DNA from 3 places in the Klenkia sp. AC732 genome. Region 2 is predicted to be linked to each of the others. Evidence: riboswitches for the same ligand, from Rfam matches in the RefSeq annotation. Region 2 holds a riboswitch; each other region holds the start of a gene.

Region 1 (3,269 bases), on a different contig from region 2:
TCTTCGCCCCCCACCGGCTCCAGGTGGGCACCGTCATGGCGCTGATCGTGCTCAGCTCGCTGATCGCCCTGGCCACCCCCTTCCTGGTCCGCACCGTCATCGACGACGCGCTCCCGCACGCCGACGTCCGGCTGCTCGCCTGGGCCGTGGCCGGCATGGTCGCCGTCGCCGCGTCCACCGCACTGCTCGGCGTCGTCCAGACCTGGCTGTCCACCACCGTCGGCCAGAAGGTCATGCACGGCCTGCGGACGTCGGTCTTCACGCACCTGCAGCGCCAGTCGCTGGGCTTCTTCACCCGCACCCGCGGCGGTGAGGTGCAGTCCCGGCTGACCAACGACATCGGCTCCATGCAGTCGGTGGTCACCTCGACCGCCACCAGCCTGGCCTCCAACGCCACCACCGTCGTCGGCACCGTGGTCGCCATGGCCGCGCTGAGCTGGCGGCTGTCCCTGCTGTCCCTCGTCGTGCTGCCGCCGGCGATCTGGCTGACCCGCAAGGTCGCGCTGATGCGCCGCGAGGTCACCGGCGAGCGCCAGCGCCGGATGGCGGACATGCAGACCCAGGTCGAGGAGGGGCTGTCGATCTCCGGCGTCCAGCTCGGCAAGACCCTGGGCACCGGCCCGGCGCAGTCCCAGCGCTTCGCCCGCACGTCGGAGGAGCTGGTGGCCCTCGAGGTCCGCTCCCAGCTGGCCGGCCGCTGGCGGATGGCCTCGATGAGCATCGTGTTCGCCGGGATCCCGGCGCTGATCTACCTCGTCGCCGGCCTGCCCGCGACGTCGGGTGGCATGACGATCGGCACGCTGGTCGCCTTCACCGCCCTGCAGGGGACCCTGTTCCGCCCGCTGATGGGCCTGCTGGACGTCGGCGGTCAGCTGATCACCTCGATGGCGCTGTTCAGCCGGGTCTTCGAGTACCTGGACCTACCGGTGGACATCGACGACCCGGCCGAGCCCGTCGCCCTGCCGCACGTGCGCGGCGAGGTCCGCCTCGAGCACGTCGGGTTCTCCTACGACGGCGCCCGCGCCGCCCTCACCGACGTCGACCTGGTCGTCCCGGCCGGCAGCACGCTGGCCCTGGTCGGCGAGACCGGCTCGGGCAAGTCGACGCTGGCCTCGCTGGTGTCCCGGCTCAACGACGTCACCACCGGCCGGGTGACCATCGACGGCGTCGACGTCCGCGACCTGTCGCTGGCCGAGCTGGCCCGGGTGGTCGGCGTGGTCAGCCAGGAGACCTACCTGCTGCACACCACGATCCGGGAGAACCTGCGCTACGCGAAGCCCGACGCCACCGACGCCGACATCGAGCAGGCCGCCCGGCGCGCCCAGGTGCACCAGGTCATCGCCGCGCTGCCCGACGGCTACGACACCATGGTCGGCGCCCGCGGCCACCGGTTCTCCGGCGGGGAGAAGCAGCGGCTGGCCATCGCCCGCACACTGCTGCGCGACCCGCGGGTGCTGGTGCTCGACGAGGCCACCAGCGCGCTGGACAACGAGACCGAGCGCGCCGTGCAGGCCGCCCTCGACGAGGTCGCCCGCGGCCGGACGACGATCACCATCGCCCACCGGCTGTCCACCGTCCGGGACGCCGACACCATCGCGGTGCTCGACGCCGGGCGGGTGCTCGAGCAGGGCAGCCACGACGAACTGGTCGCCCGCGGCGGCCGGTACGCGCTGCTGGCCGGGGGCACGGCGGCCGTCCCCGCCTGACCCAGGGTGACGCGGGCCGCCGGGTCGTCCTACGATCGTCACGGCTCACGAGAGGCAGCGACAAGCACCTGGCTGGCTGCCCGGCAACCGCTACTCCGTCTGCGGTGCTCCAGGGGAAGAGCCGGTGTGGACGGCGCCCGCCGTCCGCGCAAGCGACGGAGTGCCCGTACGCCCGGGCCCTCCCGATCACCAGGAGGACGTGGCGCATGACCGACCCCAGCGGCTGGAGCTTCGAGACCCGGCAGATCCACGCCGGAGCGAGCCCCGACCCCACCACCGGCGCCCGCGCGCTGCCCATCTACGCGACGACCAGCTACCAGTTCCGCGACAGCCAGCACGCCGCGGACCTGTTCGCCCTCGCCGAGATGGGCAACATCTACACCCGCATCATGAACCCGACGCAGGACGCGCTGGAGCAGCGCGTCGCGTCGCTGGAGGGCGGTGTCGCCGCCCTCGCCGTCTCCTCCGGGCAGGCCGCGGAGACCCTGGCGATCCTCAACCTGGCCGAGGCCGGGGACCACGTCGTGGCCTCGGCGTCGCTGTACGGCGGCACGTACAACCTGCTGCACCACTCGCTGCCCAAGCTGGGCGTGACGGTGTCCTTCGTCGAGGACCCCGACGACCCGCAGGCCTGGCAGGCCCTCGTGCAGGACAACACCCGCGCCTTCTACGCCGAGACGATCGGCAACCCCAAGGGCGACGTCCTGGACATCTCCGCGGTCAGCGAGGTCGCGCACCGCAACGGCGTGCCGCTGATCGTGGACAACACGATCGCCACCCCGTACCTGATCCGGCCCATCGAGTTCGGTGCCGACGTCGTCGTCCACTCGGCGACGAAGTACCTGGGCGGGCACGGCACCGCCGTGGCCGGCGTGATCGTCGACAGCGGCAACTTCGACTGGACCGGGGGCAGGCACCCCATGTTCACCACCCCGGACCCGACGTACAACGGCGTGGTCTACGCCGACCTCGGCGCCCCGGCGTTCGCGCTCAAGGCCCGGGTGCAGCTGCTGCGCGACCTCGGCCCGGCCATCTCGCCGTTCAACGCCTTCCTGGTGGTGCAGGGCATCGAGACCCTGTCGCTGCGCCTGGACCGGCACGTGGCCAACGCCCAGCGGGTCGCGGAGTGGCTCGAGGCCCGGGACGAGGTGGAGTCCGTGCACTACGCCGGGCTGCCGTCCTCCCCCTGGCACGCGGCCGGCAAGAAGTACGCCCCCAAGGGGACCGGCGCCGTGCTGGCGTTCGAGATCGTCGGGGGCGTCGCCGCCGGCAAGGCGTTCGTCGAGGCCCTGGAGCTGCACAGCCACGTCGCCAACATCGGCGACGTGCGCAGCCTGGTCATCCACCCGGCGTCCACCACGCACTCCCAGCTGACCCCCGAGGAGCAGCTGACCGCCGGCGTCACCCCGGGCCTGGTGCGCCTGGCCGTGGGCCTGGAGGGGATCGAGGACATCCTCGCCGACCTCGACGCCGGGTTCCGCGCGGCGAAGAGCGCCTGAGCCGGTGACGGGGGTCCGGGAGACCGCTGCCCGGGCCCCCCACCGCTCCGGCGGCTGGGTCGAG
Region 2 (3,269 bases):
TCGCGCTGATGGTCGCGCTGCCGCTGCTGCTCATCGCCGCCCTCCAGCTGGGCGCCAGCGAGGACGCGCAGTCCAACAGCCGGCTCAACCTGGTGGACGTCGCGACGTCGTCCGGGCTGAACTTCACCCTCTTCGTGCTGTTCGCGACGACGTCGTTCTTCCTGGTCGTGGTGTACGCGTTGTTCTTCGGCGACACCGTGGCCAGCGAGGCCCAGTGGGGGTCGCTGCGCTACGCGCTGGCCACCCCGGTCCCGCGGATGCGGCTGCTCCGGCAGAAGTGGCTGGCCGCGCTGGTGATGTCGGTGGCGGCGCTGCTGACGGTGACCGTGGTGGCCGTCGTCGCGGGCGGGATCGCGTTCGGGTTCGAGGACATCCAGACGCCGATCGGCATCACCATCGGCCAGGGCGACGGGCTGCTCCGGCTGGCCGGGATGGTCGGCTACCTCGCCGTGCACCTGCTCGTCGTCGGCACGCTGGCGTTCTGGCTGTCCACGGTCACCGACGCGCCGCTGGCCGCCGTCGGCGGGTCGGTGTTCACGATGTTCGTCTTCGCGATCCTCGACCAGGTCGAGCAGCTGGGCAGCGTCCGGGACTACTTCCCGACGGCGGAGGAGTTCGCCTGGACGGACCTGCTGCAGACCCCGGTCGACAGCGGTGACCTCTACCGCGGCGTCATCCAGTCGCTGCTCTACGCCGCGGTGTTCACCGCGCTGGCCTTCCGGCACTTCGCCCGCCGCGACGTCACCAGCTGAGGGAGGGCCCCAGCGGGGTCAGAGCGAGGCGCGGACGGCCTGGGCCCAGCCCTCGCCCATCGGGGCGTGGGTGGCGGTGGCGTTCGGCAGGGCCGCGATGGCCGCCGGCATCCCCTCCACCGCGGCGCCGTTGGCGGTGATCCACAGCCGGCCGACCGACGGCGCCATCTCCAGGTCGCTGACGGAGTCCCCGACGGCGACGGCGTCGGCGGGGTCGATGCCCCGGCGGGCCAGGTCCCAGGCGATGGCCGCGCCCTTGTCGATGCCGCGCGGCATCAGGTGGTAGACGTGCGGGTCGGTGCCGTCGCCGTCGCCGTCGCCGTCCAGCGTCATCCGTGAGGTGCGCGGGACGCGGCCGTTGTCCTTGACCGTCAGCCAGCCCCAGCCACGTGCGGCCAGCCAGTCGTCGACCGCGACGGTGTCCAGCCAGCCGCGGAGCAGGGCGTCGGCAGAGTGCGTGGCGTGCCAGGGCGCGTGCCACTCCACCCGGCCGGGGTGCTCGGCCAGCAGGGCGTCGACCACCCCGAGCGAGGCGAGCACGTCCATCGGGGTGCGACCGGCGTGCTCCTCGGGCAGGGCACCGGTGAGCAGGTGGGTCTCCCGGCCGCCGTCCCAGCTGACCAGCGAGCCCAGCTCGGCGACGTGGCCGTCGACGGCGAAGACCCGGCCGGCCTCCAGCAGCTGGGCGTGGGTGCGCCCGGACACCAGCACCAGCGGCACCCCGGCCCGGTGCAGGTCCAGCAGGGCGGCGGCGGGGGAGTCGGTCAGCTCGCGGCCGGCGGTGTGGAAGAAGGAGCCCCGCGGCCCCACCATCGTGCCGTCGAGGTCGGTGTACACGATCGCGGCGGTCATGCAGGTCATCCTGCCGGAGCCCCTGGTCCGGTACGGTGGCCGACGTTCCACTCATCACGAGGGGCAGAGGGACACGGCCCGCTGAAGCCCCGGCAACCACCGCCCGCACCCACGCGGGCAGCAGGTGCCCCTTCCGTCCTGCGCGGCTCGACGGCCCGACGCGGGGAAGATGAGGAGGTAGTCGTCGTATGACCATGACCGCTCCCACTGCCACCGGCGCGATCGCGCAGCCGGTGCCCCCGAACCCCGCCCGCGGCCTGGTGTGCCGCAACTGCGGTGCCACGTTCGGCCTGATCGCCGAGCACGCGTGTGCCGAGTGCTTCGGTCCGCTGGAGGTCGACTACGACCCCGAGCTGATGCGCGCGGTGACCCGCGAGCAGATCGAGGCCGGCCCGCAGAACATCTGGCGCTACAGCGCGTTGCTGCCCACCGGTCAGGACCCGGACTCCCGGGTCAGCCTGGACCCGGGCATGACCCCGCTGGTGCGCGCCCAGCGCCTGGGTGACGAGCTGGGCTTCACCGCCCCGCTGTGGGTCAAGGACGACTCGGCCAACCCGACGCACTCCTTCAAGGACCGGGTGGTCAGCCTGGCCGCGACGGCGGCCAAGGGCTTCGGGTACGCCAAGATCGCCTGCGCCTCGACCGGCAACCTGGCGAACTCGGTGGCCGCGCACGCCGCCCGCAACGGGCTGCCCTCCTTCGTCTTCGTGCCCAGCGACCTGGAGCCGGGGAAGATCGTCCAGTCCGCGGTCTACGGCCAGGCGCTGATCGCCGTCGACGGCTCCTACGACGAGGTCAACCGGCTCACCAGCGAGCTCGCCGAGACCGACGAGTTCGAGGACTGCGCGTTCGTCAACCAGAACGTGCGCCCCTACTACGCCGAGGGGTCCAAGACCGTCGGCTACGAGATCGCCGAGCAGCTCGGCTGGCGGATCCCGGCCCAGGTGGTCATCCCGATGGCGTCGGGGTCGCTGCTGACCAAGGTGGACAAGGCCTTCCGCGAGCTGTCGGCCGCCGGGATCGTCGAGGCCACCGAGTGGAAGGTCTTCGGCGCGCAGTCCGCCGGTTGCGACCCGATCGCCACCGCGTTCGAGAACGGCTGGGACGTCGTCAAGCCGGTCAAGCCGACCGGGATCGCCAAGTCGCTGAACATCGGCAACCCCGCCGACGGGCCCTACGCCCTGGACGCCATCCGGCGCACCGGCGGCTCGGTCGGCCGGGTCGGGGACGCCGAGATCGTCGAGGGCATCCGGGACCTGGCCCGGACCACCGGGGTCTTCGCCGAGACCGCCGGCGGGGTGACGACGGCGGTGCTGCGCCAGCTGGTGGAGCGTGGCCTGCTGGACCCGGCCGCGGAGACCGTCGTGCTGAACACCGGGGAGGGTCTGAAGACCCTGGACCCGCTGATGCCCGTCGTGGGCCCCACCCACCGGGTGGACCCCTCGCTGCGCTCGCTGCGCCAGGCCGGCCTCATCTCCTGAGGTCGGCGGCACCCTCCCTCCTCGGGGGGAGGGTGCCCGCACTGCTCAAGACCGGCCCGCTCGTGTCGATGTAGAACGCATTCGTCCGGAATAGTTCCGGACGGTGAGATGCGGGAGACGCGATGAGCATGTCCGGATGGTCCGTGGGCTCCACGCCCGTGCCGGCGCCGGTGTCCGACCGGCC
Region 3 (3,269 bases), on a different contig from region 2:
GGCCCCGCACCCGGTGCTGCACCGGGTCCTCGGCCTGGTCGTCAACCTGGGGCGCTCGCTGCCGTTCATCATCCTGCTGGTGCTGGTCGCCCCGCTGACCCGTGGCCTGGTCGGCACCACCATCGGCTCCACCGCCGCGATCGTCCCGCTGACCATCGGCGCCGTCCCGTTCCTGGCCCGGCTGGTCGAGACCAGCCTGCGCGAGGTCGCGCACGGCAAGGTCGAGGCGGCCCTGGCGATGGGCGCCCGCCGCCGGGACGTCGTCCGCACCGTGCTGCTGCCCGAAGCGCTGCCCTCGCTGGTCGCCGGCGTCACCGTCACCGTCGTCGCGCTGATCAGCTACTCGGCCATGGCCGGCGCCATCGGCGGCGGCGGCCTGGGCGACTTCGCCATCCGGTTCGGCTACCAGCAGTTCCGCACCGACATCACCCTGCTCACCGTCGCCCTGCTGCTCGTCGTCGTCCAGGCGCTGCAGTTCGGCGGCGACACCTGGGCGCGCCGACTGGCGCGTCGCTGACCACCCCATGGAGAACCTCGTGCGTCGCCTCGCCCTGACCCTGTCCGCCCTCACCACCACCGCGGTCCTCGCTGCCTGCGGCGGTGGGGACGCCGAGCTGTCCGGCGCCGACGAGCCGCTGCGCGTCGGTGCCTCGCCGGTCCCGCACGCGGAGATCCTGCGCTTCGTGGAGGAGAACCTGGCCGAGGACGCCGGGCTGGACCTCGACGTCGTCGAGTTCACCGACTACGTGCAGCCCAACGTCGCGCTGGACGACGGCTCGTTGGACGCCAACTTCTTCCAGACCGTGCCCTACCTGGAGGAGCAGGAGTCGACCGCGGGCTACGACTTCACCGCCCTGGAGCCGGTGCACGTCGAGCCGCTGGGCATCTACTCGCAGTCGCTGACCGACCTGTCGCAGCTGGAGCAGGGCGCGACCGTGGCGATCCCGAACGACCCCACCAACGCCGCCCGCGCGCTGCGGCTGCTGGAGGCCAACGACCTGGTCGTGCTGGCCGACACCGGTGACGCCGCCCCCACCTCGCTGGACGTGGAGAGCAGCCCGCTGGACCTGGAGATCTCCGAGGTCGAGGCGGCCCAGGTGCCCCGCTCGCTGGCCGACGTCGACATCGCGGTGATCAACGGCAACTACGCCATCGACGCCGACCTGTCCCCGGCGCAGGACGCCCTCGCGCTGGAGGAGGCCGAGGGCAACCCCAACGCCAACCTGGTGGTCGTGCGCGCCGGTGACGAGTCCGACGAGCGGATCCAGACCCTGGAGGAGCTGCTGCACTCCGACGAGGTGCGCCAGTTCATCCTCGACGAGTACGACGGCGCGGTCATCCCCGCGTTCTGACCCGCACGGCCCCGGGCCGGGCAGCTCCTCGCGGGGCTGTCCGGCCCGTGCCGTCTGTTCTCCACCACGTCGATCGGGATTGACGGGTAGCCCGGGGGTCTGCCAGGCTGGGACCAGGTCACGAGTACCAGCGCGAAGCCCCGGCTCGCTGGTCGGCAACCCTTCCACCGCGATGGGGTGCTCCGGGTGACGACCCGGCGGCTGCGCAGCGCAGCCGCAAGCGCCGGTCCCGCCTCGCGTGCGGGCCCTGACCCACCAGGAGTCCGAGCATGTCCACGACCCTCGCCTGCCGTCCCGTCCCCGCCCTGCTGCCCGCCGTCGGCGCCGACACCCGCGTGCCGCTGGTCACCGGCGGCACCGCGCAGTACGCCAACCTCGACGTCGCCGCGAGTGCCCCGGCACTGGCCGCGGTCGCCGCCCGAGTGGCCGAGGCGCTGCCGCTCTACGCCAGCGTGCACCGCGGCGCCGGCCACCTCTCCCAGGTCTCCACGGCCCTGTACGAGTCGGCGCGGGACACCGTCGCGGCCTTCGTCGGCGCCCGCCCGGACGACGTCTGCGTGCTGACCCGCAACACCACCGACGGCCTGGGACTGCTCGCCGGCTGCCTGCCCGCCGGTGGCGCGGTGCTGGTGCTGGACTGCGAGCACCACGCCGACCTGCTGCCGTGGCAGCAGCGCGAGCGGTCCGGCGGCGGCGCCTGCACCGTGCTGCCCACCCGGCCCACCGTGGCCGACACCCTGCGGGCGCTGGGCGAGGCGCTGGCCGCCCGGTCCTACGCCCTGGTCGCCGTCACCGGCGCCTCCAACGTCACCGGGGAGTCGCTGCCGTTGGCAGACGTCGTCGCGCTGGCGCACGCCGCGGGTGCCCGGGTGGTCGTCGACGGCGCCCAGTCCGTCCCGCACCGCCGGTTCTCCCTCGCCGACTCCGGTGCGGACTGGGTTGCCTTCTCCGGGCACAAGGCCTACGCACCCTTCGGCGTCGGCGCCCTGGTCGGGCGGCGGGACTGGCTGGACACCGGCCGCCCGCACCTGGCCGGTGGGGGAGCCGTCACCGAGGTCACGGTCGAGTCGGCCGGCTGGGTGGCCGCCCCGCACCGGCACGAGGGCGGGTCGCCCAACGTCCTGGGCGCCGTCGCCCTCGCCGCCGCCTGCGACGCGCTCGCCGCGCTGGCCCCCGGCGAGCTCGAGGAGCACGAGCGGGCCCTCCGCGAGCAGCTCGTCGAGGGGCTGGACGCCGTGGACGGCGTGCGGCTGCTGCGCATCTGGTCGGACTCGGTGGAGCCCACCGGCGTCGTCGGCTTCACCGTCGCGGGCGCCGACCCGGGCCTGGTCGCGGCGTACCTGTCCGCCGAGCACGGCATCGGCGTGCGGGACGGGCGGTTCTGCGCGCACCCGCTGCTGGCCCGGCTCGGCGTCCCCGAGGGGGCGCTGCGGGCCAGTGTCGGGGTGGGCACCACCGGTGACGACGTCGCCCGGCTGGTGACCGCCGTCGCCCGGTTCGTCGCCGACGGGCCGGCGGTGGACTACGCCGTGGTCGAGGGCCGCTGGCAGCCCGTGAGCGACCCGCGCCCGGTCGCCGGGCTGGCCGGCGCGGACCTGACCGCCGTCGCCCGCGGCGCCGGGTGCGGCGGCCCGGCGGTCTGACCGGGGGACGACGGGTGAGGGGGCGTGCGGCCGGTCCGCGCGTCCCCTCGCACCGGCGGGCGTGTCCGACGGCGCAGCGCCCGGGTCACCGCCGGCTGGCCGAGGGCGATGCCGCCGACGACGAGCGCCGCGCCCACGACCTGCCGGCCGGTCAGTGACTCGCCACCCAGCAGGCAGCCCAGCGCGACCCCGGTGAGCGGGTTGAGCAGGCCGATCAGGCCGACGGTGCCGGTGCTCAGGTGGCGCAACCCCGCGAACCAGCAGACGAACGCCA

What was found. Region 2 has a riboswitch for S-adenosylmethionine ahead of thrC (threonine synthase). Riboswitches for the same ligand answer to the same signal wherever they lie in the genome.
Region 1: linked by a shared signal. The riboswitch ahead of AC0IVP_RS10690 (bifunctional o-acetylhomoserine/o-acetylserine sulfhydrylase) and the one ahead of thrC (threonine synthase) in region 2 are both predicted to bind S-adenosylmethionine.
Region 3: linked by a shared signal. The riboswitch ahead of AC0IVP_RS12175 (aminotransferase class V-fold PLP-dependent enzyme) and the one ahead of thrC (threonine synthase) in region 2 are both predicted to bind S-adenosylmethionine.

Annotation. Positions count from the first base shown of each region.
Region 1 is NZ_CEEDOS010000018.1:59,303-62,571, forward strand. Features, by position in the region: gene AC0IVP_RS10685 (ABC transporter ATP-binding protein) at 1-1,706, shown strand, start outside; SAM riboswitch class IV at 1,750-1,867, shown strand; gene AC0IVP_RS10690 (bifunctional o-acetylhomoserine/o-acetylserine sulfhydrylase) at 1,913-3,205, shown strand; gene metX (homoserine O-acetyltransferase MetX) at 3,210-3,269, shown strand, end outside.
Region 2 is NZ_CEEDOS010000070.1:3,803-7,071, forward strand. Features, by position in the region: gene AC0IVP_RS21185 (ABC transporter permease) at 1-752, shown strand, start outside; gene AC0IVP_RS21190 (HAD family hydrolase) at 771-1,604, opposite strand; SAM riboswitch class I at 1,653-1,780, shown strand; gene thrC (threonine synthase) at 1,799-3,085, shown strand; gene AC0IVP_RS21200 (GAF domain-containing protein) at 3,208-3,269, shown strand, end outside.
Region 3 is NZ_CEEDOS010000022.1:5,725-8,993, reverse strand. Features, by position in the region: gene AC0IVP_RS12185 (methionine ABC transporter permease) at 1-517, shown strand, start outside; gene AC0IVP_RS12180 (MetQ/NlpA family ABC transporter substrate-binding protein) at 537-1,352, shown strand; SAM riboswitch class IV at 1,469-1,581, shown strand; gene AC0IVP_RS12175 (aminotransferase class V-fold PLP-dependent enzyme) at 1,622-2,995, shown strand; partial or broken gene AC0IVP_RS12170 (DMT family transporter) at 3,109-3,269, opposite strand, start outside.